DNA from 2 places in the Methylovirgula ligni genome. Region 1 is predicted to be linked to the other one. Evidence: riboswitches for the same ligand, from Rfam matches in the RefSeq annotation. Region 1 holds a riboswitch; the other holds the start of a gene.
What was found. A riboswitch is a leader RNA that binds a small molecule or an ion and turns the genes downstream of it on or off. The one in region 1 is predicted to bind cobalamin.
Positions count from the first base shown of each region.

Region 2: it holds a riboswitch for cobalamin, as region 1 does, so the genes downstream of both, cobW (cobalamin biosynthesis protein CobW) here and CWB41_RS13510 (aromatic ring-hydroxylating oxygenase subunit alpha) in region 1, are expected to answer to the same signal.

Region 1 is NZ_CP025086.1:2,820,324-2,834,896, forward strand. Features, by position in the region: gene CWB41_RS13500 (TonB-dependent receptor) at 1-49, shown strand, start outside; gene CWB41_RS13505 (hypothetical protein) at 279-524, shown strand; gene CWB41_RS13510 (aromatic ring-hydroxylating oxygenase subunit alpha) at 571-1,623, opposite strand; cobalamin riboswitch at 1,801-2,023, opposite strand; gene CWB41_RS13515 (invasion associated locus B family protein) at 2,161-2,634, opposite strand; gene CWB41_RS13520 (hypothetical protein) at 2,957-3,160, shown strand; gene CWB41_RS13525 (TOMM precursor leader peptide-binding protein) at 4,205-6,463, shown strand; gene CWB41_RS13530 (SagB/ThcOx family dehydrogenase) at 6,499-7,935, shown strand; gene CWB41_RS13535 (VOC family protein) at 7,946-8,767, opposite strand; tRNA gene CWB41_RS13540 (tRNA-Phe) at 8,813-8,888, opposite strand; gene CWB41_RS13545 (Pr6Pr family membrane protein) at 9,080-9,688, shown strand; gene ndk (nucleoside-diphosphate kinase) at 9,758-10,180, shown strand; gene CWB41_RS13555 (DUF2155 domain-containing protein) at 10,282-10,956, shown strand; gene aat (leucyl/phenylalanyl-tRNA--protein transferase) at 10,974-11,657, opposite strand; gene CWB41_RS13565 (TolC family protein) at 11,923-13,344, shown strand; gene CWB41_RS13570 (efflux RND transporter periplasmic adaptor subunit) at 13,341-14,384, shown strand; gene CWB41_RS13575 (efflux RND transporter permease subunit) at 14,384-14,573, shown strand, end outside.
Region 2 is NZ_CP025086.1:1,361,489-1,376,061, forward strand. Features, by position in the region: gene CWB41_RS06625 (precorrin-8X methylmutase) at 1-244, opposite strand, end outside; gene cobG (precorrin-3B synthase) at 241-1,491, opposite strand; gene cobN (cobaltochelatase subunit CobN) at 1,488-4,817, opposite strand; gene cobW (cobalamin biosynthesis protein CobW) at 4,824-5,861, opposite strand; cobalamin riboswitch at 5,959-6,163, opposite strand; gene cobO (cob(I)yrinic acid a,c-diamide adenosyltransferase) at 6,220-6,855, shown strand; gene CWB41_RS06650 (cobyric acid synthase) at 6,855-8,318, shown strand; gene cbiB (adenosylcobinamide-phosphate synthase CbiB) at 8,302-9,282, opposite strand; gene CWB41_RS06660 (histidine phosphatase family protein) at 9,452-10,021, opposite strand; gene CWB41_RS06665 (CbtB domain-containing protein) at 10,212-10,415, shown strand; gene CWB41_RS06670 (CbtA family protein) at 10,428-11,201, shown strand; gene CWB41_RS06675 (catalase family peroxidase) at 11,402-12,376, shown strand; gene CWB41_RS06680 (GNAT family N-acetyltransferase) at 12,413-12,919, shown strand; gene CWB41_RS06685 (dihydrofolate reductase) at 12,916-13,431, shown strand; gene hflK (FtsH protease activity modulator HflK) at 13,461-14,573, shown strand; gene hflC (protease modulator HflC) at 14,570-14,573, shown strand, end outside.

The DNA.
Region 1 (14,573 bases):
GGACGATGCGCCGCCGCCGGCCCCGCCGCTGGTGACGGCCAAATATTGAACTCCTCTCCCTCCAACTTCAAAACCGGCGGATTTTTCGCCGGTTTTTCTTTGCGCTGCTTGCATGAAAAAGCTTCGCAACCGGTCCTGTCGCGGACACAGATTGGGCGAAAAGGCGCAATAGCCTTCCTTGGAGTTATCCAGGCCGGATAGATGGCTCCAGCCGCTGAGAGCGCACTATTCGAGCGCACCATCGCGAGAGTGACGCGCTGGCAAAGGAGGGCACGAGGATGACCGATATATCCGCGCCGGGGTCCGCGATCGAAAAAGCCATTTCAACTGAGCGTCAGCGTTGCATCGAGCGCGTACTGGCCTATGCCGCGCTTCGCGATCAGGCCGCCATCAGTCTGGATAAAGCCGCGCTTGACCCGGACGGCGATGACAAGCCGAGCGAGGGCGCATCAGAGCGCGCTCGTATGCAGGCGGATGTTGCGCGCGACATCGCTCGCTTTTTGAGCGAAGAGGCGGCGCCCTAAGGCGCCCACCCGGCAACACGAATAGGCTCCGCGAGAACCGACCCGATCAATAACATTCCAAGTCGCCATTCTCGGCAAGCAATTTCCGCAGATCCTGGATGGGCGGAAACACTTCCTGATTCCAATCGGCGCCCTGGTCGTCATGAGCGACCTGTTCCATCTCGACGATCGAACAATCCTCGGCGAAGACGCGGTTGGTGAACCAGGCCAGCACCGGCCAGACCACATCGAGCAGCTTTGATATTTTCGGTCGGCGCACCGAGAGGACGATAAAGGTTCGATTTTGCCGCTGCGCTTTATCGACGGGCGTGTAGCCGAGCCAGACATCAAGCGCCGGGCTTCCGTCGGCGATCCAGAATTTGAGAGACTGATGCGGATAGCTGGTGCGGATGGTCATCAAGTCCTGAGAGGATTTGGACTCTCCGCGCAGGCTCCCGACGATGACCGCCTCACCGAGCGGTGGTTTTTGATCGGGACGCATGAAGGCGTAATCAACCTCCATCCAATCGTCGCCCAGACGCCGGTCGAGATAGCGGGGAAAAACCTTGCCCGTCGTGCGGCGATGCAAGAACTGATGATTCATGTCCATCAGGTTTTCATGCATGAACGTGTAATGGCAGGCGACAATCTTGCCGAAGAGGCGCGTCTTGTAGGATTTATCGCCCGCCGCACCGATCGCCTTCGGAGGTGCCACCGGAGGCTTTGATCCGGGCCACACGAATATCAGGCCATCGACCTCGTGGCACGGATAAGCCTTGACGCCATTCGGCAGCTTGCCTTTGCCGAGATAAGGAACGTCGACGCAGCGGCCGGACGCGTCGTAACTCCAGCCATGATAACAGCATCGCACGGAGTCTCCATTCACGACGCCTTTCGATAACGGCACTTGCCGATGCGCGCAGCGGTCTTCCAGCGCGAAAACCGCCCCGCTTTTGGGACGGACGAGTACAATCGGTTCCCCCGCAAAACTCGCGGCGAAAGGCCGCTCGACCTTAACCTCGCGCGACCACGCAAGCGGATACCAATGATCGGGATGTGCACCAACCTTACGAAGATCGACGCTGGACGTCGGCGCTGCCGCATCTGTGCGTTCAAGCATCAGCGTTCCCCGGCTTGATATAAAGCGGGGCGCTCGGCAAAACTCTGCAAAAACCGAAATTGGGAACCTGGAAGCATCGCGTCACCCTCAAATACGGGCGACGATGAACAAGCGACGCGGCTGGAACTTCGCGGCGTGCCGCCGAAGTCGAGCGCGCCACTGGGACACCCCGCCCGTGGACGATATCTTGTCGCGGCAGGTCTCCTGACTCGCGGGTCGCTGCTTGAGTCCGTCTTCCCAGGATCATATCCCAGTGACACCGATGGACTTTGCTCGCCACTCACAGTTGCGGGGGCAGCGCCGGCTTGGCTCTCGAACGATTCCCGTCCGATCGTGCACCGGCTTCCCTCTTAGCTTCGCGCGAATAAATTCGCCGAAGACCACGACGCTTCGAATATGGGTGATTGGATTGATGAGTCAAGCTTATCGGTGGTCCGGCACGGGTGCCTTACCTCGGATATCGGAACGCCGGCGCGCTGCGCTGGAGTAGGGCGATAGCCGGCGCCTGCGCAGAGGAGATGGAATCGAATCGGCCGGCTATTTGATCTTCTCGTAGGCCGGGCCGAAATCGCCGAGCGGCAGCGAAATGTTCAGCGCCTGCCGCTGCAGATCCTGGAACGAGACCTTTAGATTGTGCCCGTTGATCAGCGCCCGCAGAAGATCGGCCGAAATGGCGCCGCCGGCGAAACAGCCACGCTGTTCGCACGTCTGCAGGGCAAACGTCTCGACACTGCCGTTGTCCACCTGCAACCGCACGCCGCCGGGAAGAAACACGCCGAGCGGAATTTGAACGAGAATGACCGGCGAGCGCGGCTGGGCGGGAATACGAATGCTGACGAGCACGATGAGCTGCCCGGTCTTCGTCAACACCGCGGATTGCTCGATGGAGCAATCGAGCGGCGCCCCGCGCGTCGCGCTCGAACAACGGGTCGCCCAATTGGCGGTCCCGGCTGTGCCGGGCTTTGCCGCGGCGGCATCTCCTGCCGAGGCCGACTCGGGCCCGGCCGCCACTCTGGGCGCCTTTACATGATGTCTTGGATGCAAGGCAGTCTGGGCGGAGGCCGGCCCGAGCAACGCGAGGAATAAAATTCCCAAAATCAAATTCTGCACTTGTCTCATAAACAAAGCCTCCGGATCAGACCAATATCTTTATCAGCAAATCAATTATGACATTATCATTACATCCGCCTGCTCTTATTTCGACTATGGTCATTTGTATACACCCCGCGAGAAACATTACGTAACGGAAGATCGAAAGAAGAACACCCGGCCTTTGCTGCTCGCCTTGTCACGTGGCGGCAAGTTGAAATGACCGAGCCGTGTGGCGGGCGATTTGAGCCGCGCAGTAAGGGTTGCGTACCGGCGGGCGGGCGGCCAGAACGGCGCGACAGGCTCGGGCGGCACGGTCAACGTCACGAATTCCGGCTCGATCGTCATCAACGGCGACAACAGCGTGGCGCTCTATTCGCAGAGTGTCGGCGGCGGCGCAAAATTGAAGCCGCCGGGACCGCTGCCAAAGGCGTGCGCTTCGATCTGAAACTAACCTTTAGAAAACGTGCTCTCGTAATGAGAAAAAATATCTAAAGAGCCAAGATTGTCCCTTGCGATCGGGAAGTTTTGTCTGACCTTCGAAACGTGTGCGGTCGGCCGAGGAGGGAAGGGGCTTTCGTTTTCCGCTCACAGTCGCGGCGCTGGGACGCCAATCAGAGTGACGTCCTCGCGCCGGACGGGATGCCCAAGATCATTGCCGTCTTTTGACGAAGTCGATTGATCCCGTGGCACCCTCAAAATTAGGCAATTTTTTTCTCACGGCTATCAAAAGCGAACAAAAGCTGCTACAAGGTTGTGCCCGTCGCTTATTGTGCGACGCGAAGCGAAAAGGCCGTCGCTATGCCGCAAACGAAGCACATTTCCAAGACGAAACGATCGAACAAGACCGCGTCCGTGCTGGGAATCGCCGGCGTGTCTTTGACCGCAACGGCTGGCGGATCGGCAGCCGCGCTACCCGCGCAATTTGTGGGAGCCTTTAACCCGCCGACTTTCTACGATGAGGAGATCTCCGACGTCAGTCTGGCGACCTTCCACGTCTTCAACCCGGAAAGCCCCGAAACACCCCAGTTGGGCATCCAGCTTGCCCGCGGTGGCTGCGGCTGCGGACATGGCGGCGGTGGACATGGTGGCTGCGGACACGGCGGCTGTGGACACGGCGGCTGTGGCCACGGTGGATGCGGGCACGGCGGCTGTGGACATGGCGGCTGCGGTGGATGCGGACACGGCGGTTGCGGTGGCTGGAGAGGCTGCGGCGGCTGTGGTTGCGGCATCGGCGGCTGTGGCTGCGCCGGCGGCGGCGGTTGCTGCCTGTCGTGGGGTGGTTGCTGGCCGACCTGCTAGCGGTCTGCACAAGGATCGGACGCGGCCGACTTCAAGCGGCCGCGTTCCGATTAAGGGGATAAGGTCGCTTGCTGCTTCAGACAGCACCGAACAAGCGCGACTTGCGCAAAGACCCCCGACAGCCTGACAATGGAAAAATCTCTGCTTGCCGCGGCATTGCGAGTTTCGGCTGGGGTGCGCATACTGATCCATGACCGGCGGTAACCCAAACAGTCTTGCCCTGCGCGACACCGCGGTTCTGCAATTCGCGCCGCATTTCTCCGTCTATCTGGTGGCCGCCGACACGGTGTGCCTCTATTCGGAGGACCGGAAGTTCCTTCTCTATGGTGAACTCTATTGCGCACTCGCCGCCGCGATAACGGAGGGCGGGTTAAGCGTTCGGGGTCTCATTCGCAAGCTGGAGCGTGATTTTGCAGCACCCCAAATTCGAGAAGCCCTGGAGAGGCTTGTTGAACGCGGTTATGTAATCACCGCGACGAATTCTTCGCACGACATTGCCGCCGCCTATTGGGCAAGCCTGGGCATACAGCCGGAAGCCGCGAAGAAAAATCTTCAGAAGCGTCGTGTGCGGATACAGGCGCTCGACGTCGAGGGCGGACCGGAACTCGAGACCGCGTTGGGCGCGCTCAGCGCGCGCGTCGTCAAGCGCTCACCCGACATTACCGTCACGCTCGTAAACGATTATTTCGATACGCGCCTGCTCAAATTGAACCAAGAGCATTTGGCGGACGGCACGCCTTGGGTGCTGGCGCAGCCGTCCGGAATCTTTCCTCTGGTTGGCCCGGTGTTCACCCCCGGCGATGGCGCATGCTGGAGATGTCTTGCCGATCGGATGATCCGAAACCGGGAGGTCAAGGCCATGCTCGAGCGCGGCGAAGCGCGGTGCCTCGCGGTTTCGCCGCTCGCCCGGCATACGGTTGGCCAGAGCGCCATAGAGCTCGCCGCGCTCGAAATCGCCAAGGCATTTGCCAGCGATTTTCGTACCGACCTGAACAACAATGTCATCAGCCTCGATCTCCTCGGTTCGACCGTCGTCAGGCATCACGTGGCGCGCCGCCCGCAATGTCCGGCCTGCGGACGGCGGAAGGCGCGCGATCCGCGGCGAGCGGCGGCGCCGGTCTCTCTGGGGACGGGCGCGCGGCCGGTCATGACAAGCGGCGGCTTTAGAACCGTCTCGCCGCGCGACACGGTCGCGCGTTTCCGCAAACATGTGAGTCCCCTAACCGGCGTCGTGTCGCGCCTCGAGCGCATCGAAGGGGATTTGCCGCTCAGCACCAATTTTATCGCGCGGCATAATTTCTCGGCGCCCGCGAAGTCGATTTATGAGCTGAGAGGGGGATTGAACGGCTGCAGCTTCGGCAAAGGCAGCACCGCCGAGCAAGGCGAGGCGAGCGCGCTTATGGAAGCGATCGAACGCTATTCCGGGATTTTTCAGGGCGACGAAATCCGAGCGGCAAAGAGATTCACGGATTTTGCGCCCGGCGAGGCCATACCTCCGAATGAGGTGCTGCTGTACAGCGACCTGCAATACCAGCGCGGCACGGGTCCGGCGGTCAACGCGGGGGACGTGGCGTTAAGCCCGGTGCTTTTCGATCCATCGGCGAAAATCGAATGGTCGCCGGTCTGGTCGCTGCGCGACAAACGTTTCAAATATTTGCCGACCAGCATGCTCTATTTTTTCTATCAGGGCTCGGTTGCGTTTCTGGCGGATTCCAACGGTTGCGCGGCGGGCAACACGCGCGAAGAAGCGATCGTGCAAGGCTTTCTCGAACTCGTCGAACGGGACGCTTATGCAATCTGGTGGTACAATCGCCAGCAGCGTCCTGGCGTCGACATTTCCCATTTTGATGATCCTTTCGTGCGGGAGTTCCGCATGCGCCTGGCGAGCGCCGGACACCGCCTTTCGGTGCTCGACATCACCAGCGATCTCGGCATTCCGAGCTTTGTCGCGGTGACGCAATGGATGCAGGATGGCCGGGAAAATATCGAGTTCGGTTCCGGCTCTCACTTCGATGCGCGGATCGCTCTATTGCGGACGCTCACCGAGCTGAACCAATTCCTCTCGATCGGGGTGATGCGCGGCAGGCCCCTTGAAAAAATGAGCCACGACGGGATTACGCCGTTGCGTATCGAAGACCATTCCTATCTGTCGCCGAGCGACGCGCCGCTGCTGCAACCCGATCTCGATATCAAGTTCGGCTTTCTCGACACCGACGAGCAAGTGAGGGCGTGCGTGAGCATCGCCGAGCGTCAGGGTCTCGATTTCCTCGTTCTCGACCAGACGCGGCCTGACATCGAGACTCCGGTCGTTCGGGTCGTCGTTCCGGGATTGCGACATTTCTATCGCCGTTTCGCGCCCGGCCGGCTCTACGATGTTCCGGTAAAGCTCGGATGGGCCAAGCGGCCACTCGCGGAAGACGCGCTCAATCCGCTTCATCCATATACCTGAGAGTCCTTCACTTGCGCGCTCCCGAATCCAAGAGGGTGCGTCGGGCCGCACCGGCAGGCGTCTTCGCCCGGTTGACCGATCGCGCGGCGATCGATGCCTATGCGAACGGTGAAATCGTCGCGCGATTCGAGAATTACTCTCTTGGCGTCGGTGTGTTCGGAGCCGGCGCGGCGAATTGGCTGCAAAAACTGCGCACCGGAGTGCCGCTCGGCGCGCTCGCGTCAGAGGGGCGCAAGGCGAACAAGGAGATTGATCTCTTAGCCAGCCGTCTGGCAGGGCTTGGTTTGTTGGAGTACCGGCTCGAAAACCCGCAAACCGGCGGCGACTTGATCGTCATCGAACCTCTGCTTCGCGATTATCGGCCGCAAATCCCACAGCTCCAAAACGCCGACACGCTTGTCCTGTCGCGCTTCGCGTATATGCGACGGCGCGGCACCGAGATGGTGCTGGAATCGCCGCGCGCCGGCGCCTTGTTCAAAATCCTTGATCCAGGGCTGGCGTCCCTCATCGCCACGCTCGCCACTCCACAGCGGGTCAAGCAGCTCCGGCAAATGGATACTTTTCCGGGACTCGCCTTTCTCGCGTTGCTGGTGGACTGCGAAATAGTCCTCAAGATCGACGGCGCCAGTGAAAATGATCTTCGCAAGGCGGATAGCGACCACGACCTTGTCCTCTGGGAGTTCCACGATCTTCTCTTCCATACGCGCAGCACCGCAGGGCGGCACACCAACCCGATGGGCTCGGTTTATCCGCATGTCGGCGCGGTTTCTCCGCTTCCGGCGGTGCGACCTCGCTGGCCCGGAAAGAAGATCGATTTGCGCAAGTTCTCGGCAGAGGTTCCGGAAGCCATCTCGTCGTTCGCGCAGCTCCTGGATAAACGTCATTCGACGCGCAGCTTCGACGACTCGCAGCCGATCACGCTCTCCGAGCTTTCGCGGTTTCTTGAAAAGACCGCTCGCGTCATATCGAGCTTAAAGAGCAAACCTGACTTCGATGATGGCGGCGTCACTGTCAGGCCATATCCATCGGCGGGCGCGAGCTATGAACTCGAACTTTATCTGGCCGTCAACGCGTGCGAGGGGCTTGCCCGCGGCTTCTATCATTACGACGCGGGCGCGAACGCTCTGGTCCCGATCGGCGCTTCGTCACACGACCTCGAAATGCTGCTGGCGGAAGCCAAATCGGCAATGGGCACATCCGCCTCGCCGCAAATCCTGATCACGATCGCTGCGCGCTTCGGTCGGATTTCCTGGAAGTACAGTTCCATCGCCTACGCGCTCATATTGAAGGACGTGGGCGTCCTGACGCAGACATTCTATCTGGCGGCGACCGACATGGGCCTCGGCGGCTGCGCCATCGGCATCGTCAATATCGATTTGTTCGCGAAGATGACGGGCATCGACTTCTGCGCTGAAGGTCCGGTCGGCCAATTTGCGATCGGCCGCATCGCGAGATCCAGAGCGTCCGGCTGACGCTCGGCGGTTATTTTGCTCCGCGCTTCCGGCTCGAAACAAAAGTTTCGATCACTTTGCGGCTGCGCCGGTCCAGCAGTCCGAAAAGTACGCCTTGCGGGTCTTTGCAGTGAACGATCCAGGCGCCGCCGGGTACGGCGATCGGGCCATAGAGAATTTCACCGCCGCCGTCTTCAACGCGCTTCGATGCCGCCTCGACGTCTCCAACGTTGAAATAATAAAGCCAGAAGGGAAGCGGCAACGTCTCAGGCTTGGCGGACATTGCACCGATCGTCTCGCCGTCGACGGAGAACTGCTGATATGTGCCTGTCGGACCGGCGTCGGCACGGGTTTTCTGCCAGCCGAACAGCTTGCTGTAAAAAGCGAAGGCTTTCTGCCAGTCTGCGGCAAACAACTCGTGCCAGCCGACATGCCCCGGCGTCCCGAGTTCGACAGCCGGAGCCTCGCCGGGTTTCATTCCCTTGACCAAAGCAAGCGTCGCTTTTTGCGGATCGGCGATGATCGAGAAACGGCTGATGTTGGGGATGTCCACTGGCGGGACACGGATGGCGCCGCCAAGCTCTGTGACCCGGCCAACAGCGGAGTCCAGATCGGGGACACCGACATATCCCATCCAGTGCGGCACCGCCCCCGCACGCCGCGCGCCCTCGGGCATATTCATCAGCCCGATGACCGGAGTGTCTGCGGCGGTGAAAAGGCTATAGGCCGAACCTGGCATCGCGAGATCGCGGACTCCCCAGCCCACGACATGGGTGTAGAATCCCTTCGCGGCTTTCACGTCCGTCGTCAGCAACTCGTACCAGACAAATCGGTTGCTACGAGGTTTGGCCATGGCCATCCATTGGGCCTGCAAAGATTTCTAAGTTATTGATTTTAATGGTGCCCAGGGGCGGAATCGAACCACCGACACTGCGATTTTCAGTCGCATGCTCTACCAACTGAGCTACCTGGGCAGGCCGGCGCATAGGCACCGGAGGGGCGCTTTATAGGAAGCGGCGGTTGCCTTGTCCAGCATCCGTGCGGGGCAGGGCATAAGTGCGCGGAGTTTTCCTAAGCGCTTCAAAACATCATCTGGTGAGAGCTTGCCGCTTGGGCGATCCTGCCGATCGAATCATTGGAGGCTTTCGGCATGAGGATCGGCGGCGTGGCACCACGTTTGGCCGCAGCACTGGTCGCGGCTGCCGCCTGGGCCGGTCTCACGCTGCAATTTTGCGCGACATCTTCGCATGTCGGCTCCGCTGCGACCGCTCTTTGGCAACTGGCGGATTATTTTACGATCCTCACCAATTTTGCCGTCGCGGTGGTCTTCACCGGCATCGCGCTTGGACGCGACGACTGGGACCGTTCGCGGCTCCTTGCCGGTCTCACGCTCGCCATTCTGCTCGTCGGAATCGTCTATGCGCTGCTGCTCCGCGCCAGCGATCATCCTCACGGTCTGGCTCGCGCCGCGAATATCATCATGCATATGGTCATGCCGGTTTTGGTGTCGCTGTTCTGGCTCGTACACGTCCCGAAAGGGGCTTTGCGGCCAACCGATCCCTTCGTCTTCGCCGCGTTTCCGCTCGTCTATCTGGCCTATGCTCTCGCCCGCGGCGAAGCCGAGGGGCGCTATCCCTATCCTTTTCTCAATATCGCCAGGATCGGCCTGCATCGCACGCTGGCCAATGCCGGCGCGATCGGCCTTGGCTTTGTGGTCGGAGGCTATGCGCTTTTCCTTCTGGACCGGCTGCTGAGCGGGCAGAAACGGCGCTGAGGCAAGCTTGCCGCCGGCCGCAGGCGCCGCTATAAGCGCGCGGCGTGAACCTCGAGATATGCAAAAACAATGGCGATTGAACGCACGTTTTCCATCCTGAAACCCGACGCAACCCGGCGCAATCTGACCGGCGCCGTCAACGCCTTGATCGAGGCAGCCGGCTTGCGCATCGTCGCGCAGAAACGCGTGCTCTTGAGCCGCGCACAGGCCGAGACTTTCTATGCGGTCCACAAGGCGCGCCCGTTCTTCGGCGAGCTGGTTGAATCGATGATCGCCGGGCCCATCGTCGTGCAAGTCCTCGAGGGCGAGGACGCGATCAAGAAATACCGTGAAGTGCTCGGCGCGACCGACCCCTCGAAAGCGGCCGAAGGGACGGTGCGTAAGCAGTTCGCACTGTCCGTCGGCGAAAATTCCGCGCATGGGTCGGACTCGCCTGAGAATGCGGCCATCGAGATTGCGCAATTCTTCTCCGGCAACGAGATCGTCGGCTGACGTGCAACCGGCAGGCCGCTGCGACGGCCCTATTCCAGCCGGAGTTTCGTGATGGCCTGCGTTTCTTCCGAAGCCTGACCGCGCCGCGGATACCGATTCTTATGCAAAGAACAGTTCCGCGCGCCCTTATTCTTACCGTCTTGGCGATCGCTTTCTCTTCCGCTGCCACAGGCGCGGCGGAGGCGGACAAGATCAAGCATTCGATCGCCGTCTTTTCCGGTCTCGACAAGATCACCGGCCGGATCATTTCCTTCGAAGTTGCCATGAACGAGACGGTGCAATTCGGCTCGCTGCTGATCACCGATCGTGTCTGCTACACGCGGCCGCCGACCGAGGCACCGCAAACCGATACGTTCGTTCAGGTCGATCAGGTCGACGCCGATAAGACGACAAAGCGTATTTTCTCCGGCTGGATGTTTGCGGCGAGCCCCGGCCTCAACGCGCTCGATCAGCCCGTCTACGATATCTGGCTGACCAATTGTAAAGGCACCGAGCAGTTGATCCCATCGCCCTCCGCGACGCAGTCGACACCGGAGCCGGAAGAGCCGGAGGCTGGCGCGCCCGCCGGCCCGGGGAATCCTGCACCAGCGCCGCCGCCGGCGTCCGACAAGACAGCGAAGACACACCACGCCCGCCACCCTGACGCTGCTCCGGCACAGGACAACGGCCCGGTCGAAGTCGGGCCGCCGCCCGGCTTCCAGCCACCGCCTGACAATGGCGACGACGGCGATAGCGATCAGCCGCCCCCGCCGGACAATTCAAACCCCGATCGATAGCGGCTTCAGGTTTCCGGCTACTGGCGCTCGGCCGCCGTGGCAAGCGATTCCAAAACCGTGCTCCCGGACACCGCTCTTTCCTTCGGCCAGACGAGGAACTCGGCTTTCTCCGCGACGGCCTCGGCCAGCATGAGCCGATAGCCTTCCTTGGAAACCTCGATCGCGCCGAGCGATTGCAGATGCGGCGTCACGAACTGCGTGTCGAGAAGTTTGAAGCCGCCCGCGACGAGCCGCCCGGCAAGGTGGATCAAAGCGACTTTCGAGGCATCCGTCTCACGGTGGAACATGCTCTCGCCGAAAAAGGCGGCGCCCAGCGCGACGCCATAGAGTCCGCCAACGAGAACCCCGTCACGCCAGGCCTCGACCGTATGAACCCGGCCGAGATCGAAAAGCTGGGCGTAGAGCTTCTTGATGCGGTAATTGATCCAGGTTTTCTCGCGCCCCGCGCCGACTTGGGCGCAGGCATCGATCACCGCCTCGAAATCATGATCGATCCTGATCTCGAACCGGTCCGAGCGGACGATCCGCGCCAGTTTCCGGGAGATGATCAAGCCATCGAGCGGAAAAACCCCACGCGCCTCGGGATCGATCCAGAACAGGTTCTGGTCCTCGGCGCTTTCGGCCATGGGGAAAAGGCCGATCGAATAGGCCCGCAGCAAAATGTCGGGCGTGATTTCGAAATCATGACGCGGCCGGGTCATGGTTCAGGATGCGTTTTCGGGCGCAGTGGCGTCAAGCCGATGCCGGCGCCATCCACGGAAACCACAATCCGGGATCGCGTCATCCACCGGCAGCGGACGACCGTTTCATATTTAGCACAATCGTCGGGAAAATTTTGGCCAAGCACCATAGAATATTTCCCGGAATCCCGTCAGACTATAACAATCCGCAGCAGCCACGCTCCATCGCCGGCAAAGGCGGCCCGCGCGGCAGGGAACCGGGATGATATGCGTGCGCAGGCTATCGATGGCTATACTGGCCGGCATTCTTGCCAGTAGCTGCGTGCGCGATCAGCCGGTGCCGCTTTCGCCCGCGGTCAGCGCCGCGGCGCTCGAAAGCCGCAGCTTGAGCGATCCGCGCCTGCGCCAATTCGTGCTCGCGGCAACACGACCGGACGCGCCCGATGATGCGCCGATCCGTTGGGATCTGGCCAGCCTGACGGCGGCGGCACTCTATTATCACCCGGATATTGCTCTGGCAGAGGCCAAGCTGGCCGCCGCCCGGGCGGCGGTTATCACCGCCAAACAGACGCCCAATCCTGTCTTGAACCTCACGAATATCGTCGGCCAGAGCGTCGTTCCGGGTGGAATTCCGGCAGGGGCGGCCCCGCTCACCATCGGCCCGGCGATCGACCTCGTGATCGACACGTTCGGCCGCAAAGAGGCCCGCACGGCCGAAGCGGAACGGCTGGAACAGGCGGCGCGCTGGGATCTCGCCACGGCAGCCTGGCAGGTCCGCAGCCGCGTGCGGGCGGCGCTTCTCGCTCTCTGGGCGGCGGAAAGACGCATGGCGCTGACCCGGCAGCGTCTGGCGCTGCAAAACCAGCTTGTCGAACTCCTGGAACACCGTCAGGCCGCCGGCGAAGTTTCCTCGCTCGACGTCTCGCGCGAGCGTGTCAACCGCGCGCAGATCATTCTGGCGCAGCACGATCTCGACCTCGCCGTCGCCGAAGCGCACGTGCGGCTCGCGATCGCCATCGGCGTCCCGGATCATACCCTGGACGGCATCGGCCTCGTGACGGGCGTTTTCGATTATCCGCCAGGGCTTGGCGCGCGTGCTGATTCCGACCTCTGGCGGCGCGAGGCCCTGACGCGGCGCCCCGATATTCAGGCGAGCCTTGCCGCCTATGCCGCGAGCGAAGCAACGCTCAACTTGGCTGTCGCCGGCCAATATCCGGATTTGGCGCTCAGCCCCGGCTACAGCTACCAGTACGGCGTCAATCAATATCAGCTCAACGTCCTCTCGACGCTGCCGATCTTCAACCAGAACCAGGGTGCTATCGCGGAAGCCGTCGCCAGGCGGCAGGAAGCCGCGGCGAGCTTCATTGGCCTGCAGGCACAGGTGATCGGCGAGATCGACCAGGCGACAGTCGCCTACCGCAAATCGACCCAGACTCTGGCCAGCGCCAATGCCTTGCAGGCCGATGAGCGGCACCGCGCCGAGGCGATGGAAAAGTCCTTCGCCGCGGGGCAGGCGGACCGGCCGACCTTGGTCTCGACCCAGATGGAAGCGGCGGTCACCGCGCTCGCGAATTTCGATGCGTTGCTGCAACAGCGCGAGGCTTTGGGCTCGCTCGAAGATGCGCTGGAGCGTCCGCTTTACGGGCCGGAAATTTTGCTGGCGTTGCCACAGGCGCCGCTGCCGCCGCAACCGAGATCTGCCTCATGAGCGCCGCCAAACGCTTTCGTTTCCTTGCCATCGTGCTGCTGGCCTTCGCCGTGGGCGGTATCCTCGGCGCGTTCTACCTCGTTCCGACACACGCCGACGACGACAGCGGCAACGACGACAATCCCAATCCGCCCGTCCGATTGACGATCCGCAACGGCGTGCCGACGCTCACCCTGACCAGCGAAGAACAGGAGAATGCCGGGATCATCGCCGCCAGGCTCGAACCGGCACCGCCGCAGATCGATATTCATGGCTTCGCGACGGTGCTCGATCCCGCCGGGCTTGCCGATCTCAACAATCAATATCGCGACGCCGAGGCGCAGGTCGATGTCGCCAAGGCGCGACTTGCCGCCTCTGAGGGCGCCTACCAGCGGGCGCAGATATTGCACAAGGATCAGCAGAACATCTCGACCGCGCAATTGCAGAGCGCCAAGAGTACTTACGACGTCGACACCAACACGCTTACCGCCGCACAGACCCATGCCGCCGCGGTCGTCATCAATGTGCGTCAGACCTGGGGCGGGGCGATCGCAACGGCACTGGCGCGCGGCGACAGCGCCATTGCGGACCTGATTGAACGACACGCGTTTCTCGTGCGCGTCACCTTGCCCCCGGGCACCATCATCACGACGCCGCCGGCCATCGCCAGCGCGCTCTACGGACCGGCCGATGTGCGGCTCACGTACGTCTCGCTTGCGACCGCCGTAGATCCGAAGCTGCAAGGCATGAGCTATCTCTACCGGACACCCGCGCAAAACCTGTTGCCCGGTCTGACGCTCGATGTCGCGCTTGCAGTGAAACCGGAGCAGGCAGGCTCGATCGTCCCGGATTCGGCCGTCGTCTGGCTTGAGGGCAAGCCCTGGATCTATATCCGCACGCAGCCGACGATCTTCATCCGCAAGCAGATCGATCCTACCCGCGCCGCGCCGCGCAATGGCTATGTCGTCAGCGGCCTCGCGCCCGACGCGCGGGTCGTTATCCGCGGCACACAAATGCTGCTGTCGGAGGAATTCCGCGCCTCGGTGCCGGTCGAGGATTGATGATGCATATTGCCGGCTTGCAGGCCTCGATCATTCGCTTTGCGCTGCGCTTTCGCGGCATCATCGTCGTGCTTGCCTGCCTGCTCGTCGCCTATGGCATCTACGTCCTCGACCACGCGAGCTACGACGCTTTTCCAGAATTCGCTCCGCCGCAGGTTGATATCCAGACCGAGGCACCAGGCTTTGCTG
Region 2 (14,573 bases), 1.5 Mb from region 1:
CGGCGATCATTTTCGCATCACAGAGAATTGGAGCGCCGGATTCGAGCGCGCGGCGCGCGGCGCCGACGAAATCCGGCGAGAACAGGAGGTCGGCCGCCGCATCTACCTGTCCGCTGGCATGGATGACGCGCACCGCGACGGGTTCTTGCTCGGGGCTGAAACGGCCGAGGTTGGCTTCGGCCCGGATAATGGCGAAGGAGCGCCGATAGATTTCGGCGCCGTCGCGAATATAGGAATAAGTCATGCGTCAATCTTCGCGACAAGCTGCTGCAAAGCAAGATTCAATTGCGCGCCGCTAAGGCCCGCGGCAATGGGCTTATCGGCAGTTGTCCCGTCCAGCACCAGATCGTAGCACCCGTCACGTCCGATGAAAGTGACGGGCGCCTTCCGCGGATGGGCGCAGCCCTTGGCGCAGCCGGAGACATGCACGAAAATGCCTCGCGCGCGCAAGCGACGGGCAAACGGCGCAAGCCGGCGCGCGTCCTCATGTGTCGATGTGGTAGCATTGGCGCAATCCGGCGCGCCCGGACACGCAGCGACGGCGCGCAAAGGATCGTCTTCGGAGAAGATCAGCGCGATGTCCGCAAGGCTGGCGGCGTCGGGCGGCGTGACGGCGACGACAAGAATTGCGCGCCAGGGTGTCAGACGCAATTCGCCGCTACTCGCTTCCGCAATATCGGCGAGCCTTTCAAGCATCGCCGCATCGAGACGCCCGAAGGGAACGCCAAGTCCGAGAACATGGTGCCCCCCGACACGATAAGCGCCGATCGCGGTCGGCGGGCGATCATGGACAGGCGTTTCTGTCGTCGGGGCCAGACCAGCTTCTCCTGCAATCGCGGCGACGCCGATGCGGCGTACGAGCCCGGCCATTCGTTCCGTGGGGGCATCTCGCAATTCCAAGAAGGCGAGGGCGATGCGAAGACCGGCGTCTGCGAGGTCATCAATCGCGCATTCGCCTGCTGCGCGGCCCGCGAGGGAGATCAAAAAGTGGGGAACGCCGCCGCGCCGCCGGGCAAGGAAACTGACGTCAGTCTTCTCGCTCGCAAGCGAGAGCGCGCCGCCGTCATCGACGATGAAGCCGAACTTTGCGGGCAGCGCATGCAATATCGTTTCGCGCGTCAGCCGATCCCGCAGCAACTCGACGCAAGGGCCGATATCGAGGATCGCTTGCGGATCGATTCCAGCGAGCGGGCTGGCTGATATATTGCGGGCGGTGGATGGCGCTTCCTCCGTCTCGGAAAGCCCCAGGTCGCACAGCTCGCTCTGGAGAGGCGACAGCGTCGCATCGCCGATGCCGCGCAACTGCAAATTCGCGCGCGCGGACAGATCGAATAGACCGTTGCCAAAGCGGTGCGCGCATCGGGCCAGCGCGCGCGCCAGCACCGGCGAAAGGCGGCCATTGTTCAGGTTCACGCGCACGATAAGCCCGTCGCCGCTGGCCATCGGCCGCAGCACGCTGGGGCACCAGCCCTTACGCAGCGCCGCCCTCATGCGCTCTCCAATATGCTCGCGAGGCGCATGGCGACCGAATTGCGCCGGCAGGCCCAAAGCCCGCGCCGCATCGCTTGGTCGAATCGCTGCGCAACGGCCCGCCCGGCTTCCGGATTGGCACGCATCAAGAACGCGAAGACGTCGTCATCGCCGAGCGTGGCATCGAAAACGAGTTCGAATTGGCGCGGCGTCACGGTGCCGCTCGTCACCGCGAAACCGTAGAGATTATCGACCGCCTCGGCGATTTCGGCTGCGCCTCTATAGCCATGCCGCATCTGGCCCGCGAGCCATTTCGGGTTGGCGACGCGGCCACGGATTGCCCGCGCGATTTCTTCGCTGAGTGCGCGTGCGATGGGTACATCCGGCCGCGTGGTATCGAGATGATAGAGACTTGCTTTGCCGCCGAGATATTTTGTCGCCGCGGCGAAGCCGCCCTCGTGCTCGAAGAACGTACTCGAATCGAGCGCGTCCTGGCCCGGCAAATCCTGGACGTGAACGAAAGCGTCTGCGCCGGCGACGCGTATGCGGAACAGGTCCGTGGCCGCGTATTCATCGCGCCCCAGGGCATGGCCGCTCTCCGCGAGATAGGCGGCAGCAAGATCGTTTTCAGATACCGTGGCATCTTCCGCCAGCATCCGCCCAAGCGAGACGCCATAGGTGCCGGAAGCGGGCCCGAAGATGCGCAGCGTGTCTTGGCCTGCGGCGCGGGCGGCGGCGAGCGGATTGTCTTCTATGGCTTCGTCTTCGGCAGCGACCGCCGCGATCAATTGCTCCATCAAGGCAATCTGCGCCGGGAATACGTCGCGGAAAAGCCCGGAAAGGCGCAAGGTCACGTCGACGCGTGGCCGGTCGAGCGCCGCCGGCGGCAAGATGGTGAAGCCCGTGACCCGCCCGGAGGCCTCGTTCCAGACGGGCACGGCGCCAAGATAGGCAAAAACCTGCGCAAGCTCTTCGCCGCCTGTGCGCATGGAGGCCGAACCCCATAAATCGATTACCAGCTGGCGCGGCCAATCGCCGTGATCCTGGATGTGGCGCGCGATGACGGCCGACGCCGCCCGCTTGCCGATCTCGAAGGCCGTCCGCGTCGGCACCATGCGCGGATCAATGGTGACGAGATTGCGCCCCGTCGGCAGGACATCGAGCCGGCCCCGTGCGGGCGCGCCGGACGGTCCCGGTTCGACAAAGCGTCCGTCGAGCGCGGCGATGAGGCCGGCGATTTCTCGTTCGGCGCAGGCGTCGAGCCGTTTCAGTGCCGCCGCGTCGGCCTGCGTCTCCGCCAGCACGCGCTCGCCTGACGTTGGCGGACGGCCGAATGTGTGCAGGCCTTCGGCGATCCGCATATCCTTGATGTCACAGAGCCAGGCATCGAGCCTGGCGAGGACTTCCTCCTGCGGTGCATCCAGAGCAACGCCGCCTTCGGCCGCCAGCCCGGTCTCCGTCGCACGTGCGAGGATCGTCTCGGCAAGCAGCGCGGCGCGTTTCGGGTCCATCTGTTGCGCCGAAGCGTATTCGTCGAACAAAGCCTCGAACTCGGCAAGATCGCCGACGCGCCCGGCCCGGCCGAGGGGCGGCGTCAGATGGCCGACGATCACCGCCCCGGCGCGCCGCTTGGCCTGCGCAGCCTCACCGGGATTATTGACGATAAACGGATAGATCAGCGGCGTCGGCCCAAGCAATGCCTCCGGCGCACAGGCTTCGGAGAGCGCCGTCGCCTTGCCCGGCAGCCATTCAAGCGTGCCATGCGTACCGAGCTGGATCATCGCGTCGATATGTTCCGCGTGGCGGAGCCACAGGTAAAAAGCGACATAGAAATGCGACGGTGGCAAACGCGCGTCATGATAATCCGCCTTCCGATGCGCTACGCCGCCACGATCCGGCTGGATTGCGACGATCATCTTGCCGCGACGCAGGGCGCGAAATCGAAAGGCCCCCTGACTGACATGCGAATCCATTTCCGGCGGGCCCCAGGCCGCGATGATCGTGGCGCGCAAGGTCTCGGGCAAAACCGCGAATGCGTCCTGATAATCTTCGAGCGATAAGGCTTCCTGCGGCGGTGCTTCGGCGAGAGCGCGGATGAAGGCATCGCTGTCTTCGATCGTCTCGATATCGTATCCCGCCGCCTTGAGACGCATCGCGATTTCCGCAAGGCTCGCCGGCGTATCGAGGCCGACGGCATAGGCGGCGCGACCGGCTTTGACCGGGTAATCGGAGAGGATACAGGCAAGCCGCCTCTCTCCGCGCGGCATCCGCCGCAGCCGTGCCCAGGCCAGAGCCAGGTCGGCGACGAAATCGATCCGTTCTATGTCGGGCTGGTGCGTGACGCGCGTGAATTGCAGCTTTTCGCTGCGTTGGGTCTCTTCCTTGAAGGAAATCGTGCGGGCGATGATGCGGCCGTCGAGTTCCGGCAGGACGACATTCATCGCCAGATCGGCCGCGCCGAGCCCGCGCATATCTTCCATCCACGACGCGCGCGAGGCGCTGGCATGGATCATTTGCAGGATTGGCGCGTCGGCGGCCTCCAGCGGGCTTTGCGTGCGGTCCATCCGCGCGGCGAAGGCGGTCGAATTCAGGATGATGTCGGGCTTCTCCTCGGCGAGAACCGCAGCGAGCCAGGCCGCCGCATCCTCATCCTTGAGGCTCGGCACATAAGCTGCGAGCACGCGCAGGCTGCGCGCCGCCAGGGCGTCGGCAACAGCCAGAATCGGCGCGACATCCCCGGCAAGAAGATAGGCGCGATAGAAGACGATGAAGGCAAGCGGCGCTTCGGTTGCGCCGGTGCGGCACGCGGCGGCGAAGAGCCCGCAAACCGGCGTCGCTTGCGGCTCCGGCAACGGGCTTTGTTCGCCTTCGAGTCTCCGGTCGATCCAGGCAAAAAGATTGGCGAGATTGCCAATCCCGCCGGCCTCGAATGTATGGGCGACGGCGCGCAACGTTTCGACAGGCAAGGTCGATAATTCGTCAAGCCGCGGATCGGGCTGTCCGTCGCCGGAAATAAGCGCGAGATCGAACTTATGCCGCCGCGCCGCGCTTGCGAGTTCCTGCGCGCCATAGCGCCAGTATTCGAGGCCGCCGAGTAGCCGGACGAGCACGAAGCGCGCATTGGCCGCGACCTTCTCGATATAAAGATCGATCGAATAAGGATGCCGCAGCATCGCCAGCGAGGCGAGCCGCGCATCAGTGCTTTCGCACAGATCGAGCGCCGCGGCCGCCAGCCCGAGATCGCTGTCGGAGAAGGACAGAAAGACGACCGCGCCCGGTGTCTGGCCGAGATCGATAGCACTCTGCGCCTCGTCGATCGTTCGCGTCGTCGTACGCAGAAGGTGCATCGGCGCTCAGCCGACGGCGGCGGCGATCGCCGCGCGATCGAGCCCCGCCTCGCCGATGACCACGAGCCGCCCGCGCCGCAGCTCGTCCTTGTGCCAGGGCCTGTCGAAATTCTGGCGAAATCGGCGCCCGACGCCCTGCACCAGCAGCCGCATGGGCTTGCCGGCAACCTCGAAAAATCCTTTCATCCGCAACACATCATGCTGCTCGGCAATCGAGCTCAGCCTGAGGATGAATTGGTCCGGATCACTCAGCGGCCCGACATCGAGAACGAAGCTTTCGAATTCGTCGTGATCGTGCTCGGGCTCGTCGTCGTGATGCGACTTGCGCGTTTCGATCGCGTCTTCGGCGGCCGCTTCCAGACCAAGCAGAAGTTCGGGATCAATGCGTCCCTCGCTCGTCACGACAATCTTGACGGCGGGCGGCAGGATCGCGGCAATCTGGTCCCGCGCCTGTATCTTCTCGTCGGCCGACAGCAGATCGCTCTTGTTGAGGACGACCATATCGGCGCAAAGGAGCTGATCCTCGAAGACTTCTTCCAGCGGATTGTCGTGATCGAGAGACGGATCAGCGGCGCGTTGCGCAGCGACGAGATCGGGATCATCGGCAAATGTCCCCGCAAGAACCGCGGCGCCATCGACCACCGCGACCACGCCGTCGACGGTGAGACGCGAACGGATCGTCGGCCAATCGAAGGCTTTCACCAGCGGCTTCGGCAAGGCGAGGCCCGACGTCTCGATGATGATGTGGTCGGGCTTTTCGCCGCGACTCAGCAAGGCCTCGATGGCCGGCACGAAATCGTCGGCGACCGTGCAGCAGATACAGCCATTGGCGAGCTCGATGATATTGTCTTCCGGGCACGAGGCGACGCCGCAGCTTCGCAGAATCTCGCCGTCGACGCCGACATCGCCGAATTCGTTGATGATCAAGGCCAGACGACGGCCCTGCGCGTGCTCGAGCAGATGGCGGATGAGTGTCGTCTTGCCGGAGCCGAGGAAGCCGGTGATGATCGTTGTTGGAATCTTATGCGTGTCAGGCGCCGCCATCCCATGCTCCGGTCATTATGCGGGGTGAAAGGACCGGCGCAGCGTGCGCGACGCAGCAAGGGCCGCGGCATTTGCTCCGGGACACCCCGCCCGAGGCAAACGGTCAAAGAAGACGGTAGGTCTCCTGGCTCACGGCTCAACACATATGTCACCTGCCTTCCCAAATCGCCTCAGGCAATTCAGTGGCTTTAGGTGACTGCTCGCCGTTCACAGTTGCGGGGGCAGCTGCGGCTTCGAGCATATTGCTTCGACCGCATTCCCTGTTTCCCTTCCTAGGAAGGACCGTCAGCAATATCTTGCCATTGGTGGCCACCGTTGTCAAAACAACGCCTCTCAACGCGGCCGCCGGAGATTTCGTATGATTGCGCAAGACGCACCTGGCCAAACGACGCCCGGGCAGGACGAACGGTACAGGGAAAAGATGCGCAAGCGAAAGGCTGCGCAGGATCTGGAGGTCGCGTCCAAAACGATCGAGAAAGGCTTGCTGATCGTTCATACCGGCCGCGGCAAGGGCAAATCGACGGCGGCTTTCGGGCTTCTCTTGCGGGCGCTGGGGCACAACTGGCGCGTTGGCGTGGTGCAGTTCATCAAGGGCGCATGGTCGACGGGCGAGCGCGACGTGCTGGAGGCGCGCTTTGCCGATCTGGTCTCGTGGCACACGATGGGCGAGGGCTTCACCTGGGAGACCCAGGATCGCGCCCGCGACGTCGCCGCTGCCGAGGCCGCCTGGGCAAAGGCCAAAGCGCTGCTGGATGATCCCGGCATCAAGCTCGTCATCCTCGACGAACTGAACGTCGCCCTGCGCTACGATTATGTGCCGATTGACGACGTCGTTGCGACGCTGATGCAGCGGCGCCCCGGCCTGCATGTCGTCGTCACCGGGCGAAACGCGCCCCCGGCCTTGATCGAAGCGGCGGATCTCGTCACCGAGATGACTCCGGTGAAGCACCACTTTGAAGCTGGGGTCAAAGCTCAGGCCGGAATCGAGTTCTGATGAGCGCCCGGCGTATAATGTTTCAGGGCACCGGCTCCGATGTCGGCAAATCCCTGATCGTTGCCGGACTTGCCCGCGCCTATCGCAAGCGCGGACTTCACGTGTTGCCGTTCAAGCCGCAGAACATGTCCAATAACGCCGCGGTGACGGCGGACGGCGGCGAGATTGGCCGCGCCCAGGCCCTGCAGGCGCGTGCCGCGGGCGTCGCGCCGAGCGTGCACATGAATCCCGTTCTGCTGAAGCCGCAAAGCGAGATCGGCGCGCAGGTGATTGTCCAGGGCCGCGTGCTCGGCGCGGCCAAGGCGCAGGAATTTCAAAGCTGGAAACCCAAGCTGCGCGCGGCGGTGCTGGAAAGTTTTGCGATTCTCGCCGCGCAAGCGGATTTGATTCTCGTCGAGGGTGCCGGCAGCCCCGCCGAAATCAACTTGCGCGCCAACGATATCGCGAACATGGGCTTCGCGCGGGCGGCAGATTGTCCGGTCGTGCTGATCGGTGACATTGATCGCGGCGGTGTGATCGCGCAGATCGCCGGCACGAAACTCGTGCTCGATCCGGATGATGCGGCTTTGATTCGCGGCTTCATCGTCAACAAATTCCGCGGCGACCCAGCGCTCTTCGCGGCTGGAATGGAAGCCATCGAAAAATATTCCGGCTGGCCGGCGCTGGGGCTCGTTCCCTATTTCCCGGACGCGGTCTTGCTGCCCGCCGAGGACGCGGTGCCGCGCCAGCGGTTTGCCTCGCGCGGCGAAAGCCGATCACTCAAGATCGTGGCGCCCGTCCTGCCGCATATCGCCAATTTCGACGATCTTGACCCGCTTGCTGCCGAGCCTGACGTCAACCTGATCATGATCCCGCACGGCGCGCCGTTGCCGGGCGATGCCGATCTGATCGTCCTGCCGGGCTCGAAAGCGACGCGCAGCGATATGGATGCGCTCATCACGGAGGGCTGGGACATCGACATCAAAGCCCATGTCCGGCGCGGGAAGAGGGTGCTCGGGCTCTGCGGCGGCTTTCAATTGCTGGGCCGGCGCATCGCTGATCCCGAGGGAATCGAAGGCGAACCGGGCGAAACGGCGGGGCTCGGTCTGCTCGATGTCGAGACGATCCTTGGCGGCGACAAGACGCTGCTGGCTGTGGCGGGTCGTTCCGTGCCGAATAACGTCCCGTTCAAAGGCTATGAAATGCATGTCGGACGGACGTGGGGACCGGACTGCGCGCGGCCGCTGCACAGACTCGATGATGGCCGGGAAGACGGCGCACGCTCGGCAAACGGTCTTGTCGCCGGTACTTATGTGCATGGCCTCTTTGCCGATGACGCCCAGCGCCACGCCTGGCTCAATTCTCTAGGCGGTGTCGCCTCGGGCCTTGCTTATGAAGATCAGGTCGAACGGATACTCGATAATTTTGCCGCGCATCTTGAAAGCTGTCTGGATCTCGACCGGCTGCTTAGCCTCGCCCGATAAAGACGAGCGCCAGAGCCGCATAAGCTAAGATCTGTAGGGCCGCCGCGCGGCGGAAAAGTGTGAGCGCGCGGCGAATGTCTTTGCAGGTTGCGGCGCGTCGGCCGTCTCCCATGAGGGCGCCGTCGATGACATCTTGACCATAGACTCGCGGTCCCCCGAGTTTGAGGCCGAGCGCACCGGCTATGGCCGCCTCCGGCCATCCCGCGTTTGGTGAGACATGTTTTGGCGCGTCGCGCCAGGCGGCTTTCCAGGCTTCGCGGACCGAAGCCACGCCATCGAAGGACGCCGCGAGCACCAGAAGCAGCGCGCTGAGCCGCGCGGCGGGCAGATTGACGAGATCATCGAGCCGCGCCGATGCCCAGCCGAAATTTATGAAACGCGGCGTGCGATGGCCGATCATGCTGTCGGCCGTGTTGATTGTTTTATAGAGCATCGCACCGGTGAGACCGCCGGCGGCCAGCCAAAAGGCTGGCGCGACAACGCCATCGGAAAAGTTCTCGGCGAGGCTTTCGATCGCGGCCCGCGCGACGCCCGCCTTGTCGAGATCGTCCGTGATACGGCCGACGATCTGGCTGACGGCGCCGCGCGCGGCCTCAAGACTGTCGCGCTCCAGAGCATCGGCAACCGCGCGCACGTGTTCATAGAGAGAACGTTGTGCCAGCAGGCTTGACGCCAATGCGGCGAGAATCAACTCGCCGGCGTAGGAGCCGCCGCAAAGCCAGGAGAAGAGACCGCCGCAGGCGCCCGCGCACGTGAGCCAGAAAATGAGGCTGACGGCGCCCAGAAGCTTCTGGAGTCTCGCAGGGGAGCCAGGGCGATTGAGGCGCGTTTCTGTCACGTGGATCAGCCAGCCGATCCATGTGACGGGGTGGCCCACCGCACGCAGCAAAAAAGCCGGATAGCCAAAGATCGCCTCCAGTGCGAGCGCTACTGCCGTCACGCTGAACGCACTCGCGAGACTCATCGATTTTCCAGCTCACGGGCGCCGGGCGCCGCGACAATCAGAAGGGGGCGATACATGATCCTCCTTTAGCAAAGACCATATACCGCCGCGCGTTCAAAAGGCGGTCAACCTCATCCCGCCGAAGACGCCAATTCCGGGTTGCAAAAAGCTGAACGGGTCTTCGCGGACTCTAGCATCCGGCAGTTGCGTTCAGGCAGCGCAGCGTCCAGCGCCCGCCCTGTGCGTGAAATCTCGAAAATGAGAGCGGCGCAATATCGATCCGCCAAAACGATTTTGGATTGGCATCAAGCGCGAGAACGGCGGCGGCGCGGATCACGGCGGCATGAGTCACGGCAACAATGCGGCCATCGCTGCTGCGGAGAGTGTCAAGCCAGCCGGCGACCCGCGCCAGCAGGCGCGTGACTGATTCCCCGCCATGCGGTGCGGCGCCGGGGTCCGCCATCCACAGAGCGAGAGCTTCGGCGTCCGTGGCTTCCAATCCCGCGAGGGATTTGCCGGCCCAGTCTCGAAGATCGATGTCCGCGAGGCGCGGATCGATCGCGGCATCGAGATGCAGGGCCTGCGCTGTTTGCACGGCCCGAAGCGCAGGGCTTGTCCATGCCGCATCGACAGGCCCGACATGCGCCGCCGCGCTCGCCTTGGCATAGTCCCCCGGCGTCAACGGTTCGTCCAAGGGGAAAGCCGCCGCCCGAGTCGCCGCGGTCGCGGCATGCGCAATCAGGGTAAGGCGGAGGCTCATTCCGATGATCCATTTGACAGACGGGCGGCGAACAACATATCGTCATGGCGATACGGACGTGGAAGCTGGTGAAAGTCCAGCGCGGTCGCGCCACTGTAATCGAGAGCGGAAGTCTCCGGGCTCGAAAGTCAGACCCAGCCGTAGCTTTTTATCCATCCGGCGAGGACGCAGAATCCTCAGGGAGTGATCAATGTCAGATACCACAATCGGTTCCGTTACAGCTACGCCCATCCCGATGGGCGAAATTCTGCCTTGGCTCATTTTTGGCGCTCTCTTGATTCTCGCGATCTATTTCGTCGGGGCCGAGGAAGGCGCGACGTCGATCGTCAAGGGCATGTACGTGCATGAATGGGTGCATGACAGCCGTCATCTGCTCGGCTTCCCCTGCCACTGACGGGGGTCCAAAATGGTCAGCACTCTTCTTGTCCGCGGGATGATCGTCGGTTTCCTCGCGGGACTCCTCGTATTCACCTTCGCCAAAGTTTTTGGCGAGCCACAGGTCGATCGTGCCATCGCCTTCGAATCCGCAATGGATGAGGCGAAGATGAAGGCCGATCTGGCAAAAGGAATTCATGATCCGGAAGAGCCGGAACTCGTAAGCCGGCCCCTGCAGGCAAGCTGGGGATTGCTGACCGGGGTCATGACTTACGCTACAGCTTTTGGCGGTCTGTTTGCCCTGGCGTTTGCCTTCGCCTACGGTCGCGCCAGCTCGCTGAGCCCGCGCGCGGTCTCCGCTCTGTTGGCGCTCACGGGGTTCATAAGCCTTTATGTTGTGCCGAATCTGAAATATCCGGCGAATCCGCCCTCCGTGGGTAATCCGGATACGATCGGAATTCGGACGGGACTCTATTTCGCGATGATGGTCCTGTCGGTCGCCGCCATGATCGGCGCGGCCGTGTTGCGCAAACGTCTGGCTCCCAAATATGGCGCGTGGACAGCGGCGCTCGTCGCGGCGGGCGTCTACCTGTTAGCGGTCATCATCGCCGGTGCGCTGCTGCCGCCGATCAACGAAGTTCCGGCCGATTTCCCCGCCGTCGTACTTTGGCATTTCCGGATCGACTCGCTTGGAATGCAGGCGATCATGTGGGCGACATTCGGCCTTCTCTTCGGCGCTCTGACGGAGAAGGCCTCGGTCGGCCGTCTCTATAAAATCAGCGGTAATGCGAGAACGGCGTGGTGAAGCGGCAAGCTTTTAGTTCTTGCCTTCAGCATCGCACGAGATGACGCGATCAAGACCGATATCACAGTGTAATGCTAGCGATGTCGGTCTATTTTGAAGGAAATATTTCCTTCTAGGAGATTTCATATTCGTCGATTAGCCTTGCCGTTGTTGCATGACATTTGACATGCATTCAGTATCAATGAGCAAGAGCGTTCCCCATGTTCCGCAGTCTTCTCCTTGCCGCCGGTCTTCTCTCGTCTTTCAGTCTTCTCGCGCCCGCTGAGGCGCAGTCGCTGCCCGAAGAGATCGTCAACGCCCTGAATAAAGTCTGGGGCGTGCATCCCGGTTTCCGCGCCAATCATGCCAAGGGCATCGTCGGGCAGGGTACCTTCAAGGCGACCCCCGCAGCCGCGGAGCTGAGTAAAGCCGCGATCTTCTCGGGCGATACGATCCCGGTGACGATTCGCTTCTCCGACAGCGGCGGGTTGCCCAATGTCCCCGACGGTTCGCCCAAGGCGGTGCCGCACGGGCTTTCCATCAAGTTCCATCTCAAGGATGGCAGCGAAACGGATATCGTCATCAACTCGCTGAAGTTCTTTCCCGTCGCAACGGGCGAAGACTTCCGTGATCTTCTGCTCGCCGTTGCGGCGAGCCCGCCCGATGCGCCGAAGCCGACGAAGCTCGATCTCTTCTTCAAGGCGCATCCGCGCGCGCCTGCGGCTTTCGCTGCGCTCCAGCAGCCCGACAGCCTCGCCGACGAGCAATATAATGGCGTCGATGCTTTCGTCTTCGTCGACAAGAGTGGCAAGAAGCAAGCCTTCCGCTACATCGCCGCGCCGGAAAAGCTCGTGCATATCAGCAATGAGGAAGCGGCGAAGAAACAGCCGAATTATCTCTTCGACGAGATTGCCGTGCGCGTCGCGAAACATCCCGTGGTCTTCCATCTGGAGGCGCAGCTCGCCGCGCCCGGCGATGTGACCAAGGACCCGACGGTGCCCTGGCCGGCGGATCGCAAGGTGGTCGATCTCGGCGTGCTGACCATCGACAAGATCGATGCGAACAGCCTCGAAGAACAGAAGAAGCTTCTGTTCCTGCCCGGCGCGCTGATCTCCGGCATCGAGGAATCGGACGATCCGCTCGTCGATGTGCGTGACGGCGCCTATGCCGTCTCCTTCGGCCGCCGCAGCCAATAGTTGCTTTAGGCGGACGGTTATGCGCAAAACGGCGCCATGCCGGCGCCAGACGCAAAAATCGCCATTCGCCCCGCGACGCCAGCCGACGCGGGGCTGATCTTTGCCTTCGTGAGCGAACTCGCCGCTTTCGAGCACTTGTCGCATGAAGTGCAGGCGGACGCAGCAGGGCTCAAGGCGGCCTTGTTCGGCGCCAACCCCCGCGTCTTTGCCGAGATCGCCGAATATGACGGCGCACCGGCCGGCTTCATCCTCTGGTTCTACACATTCTCCAGTTTCGCCGGCCGCCACGGGATCTGGATCGAGGATCTCTACGTTCGGCAGGAATTTCGCGGCAAGGGCCTTGGTGCCACCTTGCTGCACGGGATCGCGCGCCGCTGTGTCGCGGAAAAGCTCGGCCGGCTCGAATGGTCGGTGCTGAACTGGAACGAGACTGCCATCCGCTTTTATCAGAGCGCAGGCGCGCAGCTTAAGTCCGAATGGACCATCTGCCGGATGGAAGGCGCCGCGCTGGCGAAGTTCTCCGCTGAAGTTGAACGCACATGAGCCTGCCTTTGGTCGGAGTCGTCGCCATCGCCGATAACGGCGTGATCGGCCAGGGCAATGCCCTGCCGTGGCATATTTCCGCCGATCTCAAGCGCTTTCGCGCGCTGACGCTCGGCAAGCCGCTGATCATGGGGCGCAAGACTTTCGCCTCGCTGGGCCGGGCGCTGCCGGGACGCGAGACGATCGTCGTGACACGTGATAAAAGCTTCGTGCCTCCGGCCGGTGTTTTCACGGCGGGGGATGTGGATGCGGCTCTGGCGCTTGGCGAATCGCGCGCCAAGGCGCTTGGCGCGCCGGAAATCGTCATCGCTGGCGGCGGCGAAATCTATGCGGCGCTGATCGACCGTCTGGATCGGCTACATGTGACTTACGTGCATCTCGCACCGCCCGGAGATGCTTATTTTCCGGCCATCGACTGGTCACATTGGCGGGAGATTTTCCGCCAGGATCATCCCAAGGGCGAAGGCGCCGATGCAGCCTATGCGTTCGTCGACTATATCCATGCTGATTGAGAGAGACGGCGTGTCGAGGAAGGATTTCTATGCCCTGGAGCAATGACGGCAAGGACGGCGGCTCGTGGAAGCCGAACAATCCCGGGCCGTGGGGTCAGCCGCCGCGGCCCAACCAGGCGGATCTGGAGGAATGGTTGCGTCGGGCGCAGACTCGGCTGCGCGGCTGGCTGCCGGGCGGCGGCATTGGCGGCCAGGCGCTCGTGGCGCTTGGCCTTCTCGGCGTGCTGCTGTGGCTGCTTTCGGGTTTTTATACGGTCGGACCCAACGAAGTCGGCCTCAACATGATCTTTGGCCGCTATACGGGCAAGACAAGCTCGGGCCTCAATTACAATCTGCCCTATCCGATCGGCGCGGTCCAAAAGCTCGCGGTGACGGATCGCAACACGATCAACATTGGTTTCATCACCCGTCAGGATGACCGCACCGGCGAGGAGGCGACCTTCGATCTGCCGGAAGAGAGCCTGATGCTGACCGACGACCAGAATATCGCCGACGTAAAATTCGTGGTGATCTGGCAGATCGACCCCGTGCACCCCGAGAATTATGCCTTCAATGTTGCCGATCCCGACGACACGGTGAAGGCGGTCGCCGAGAGCGCCATGCGCGCCGTGATTGGCCACAGCCTGATCCAGAATATCCTGACCGCCGAGCGCAAGGTGATCGAGCCGGAAGTGCAGGATCAGATGCAGGCGATCCTTGATAGTTACAAAGCCGGCGTCCTCGTCCTGCAGGTGCAATTGCAATCGGTCGATCCGCCGCAGGAGGTTATTGCCGCCTTCCGCGATGTGACCGCGGCGCAGCAGGATCGCGACAGGACGCGCAACGAGGCCGATGCCTATGCCAATCGCGTCGTGCCGGTGGCGCGCGGCCAGGCGGCGGCGATCCGCCAGCAGGCGGAAGGCTATCGCTTGCAGACCGTCGACGAGGCGACCGGACAGGCCTCGCGCTTCTCCCAGGTCGAGACGCAATACAAGAACGCGCCGGCCGTGACGCGTGAGCGCATCTATCTTGAGACGATGGAGAAAATTCTGGGCGACAGCGACAAGGTGCTCGTCGATCAGGGCGGCGGCCCGGGCGTCGTGCCCTATCTTCCGCTGCCGCAGCTTGCGCCAAATTCCGATACCAATGGAGGATCGAAATGA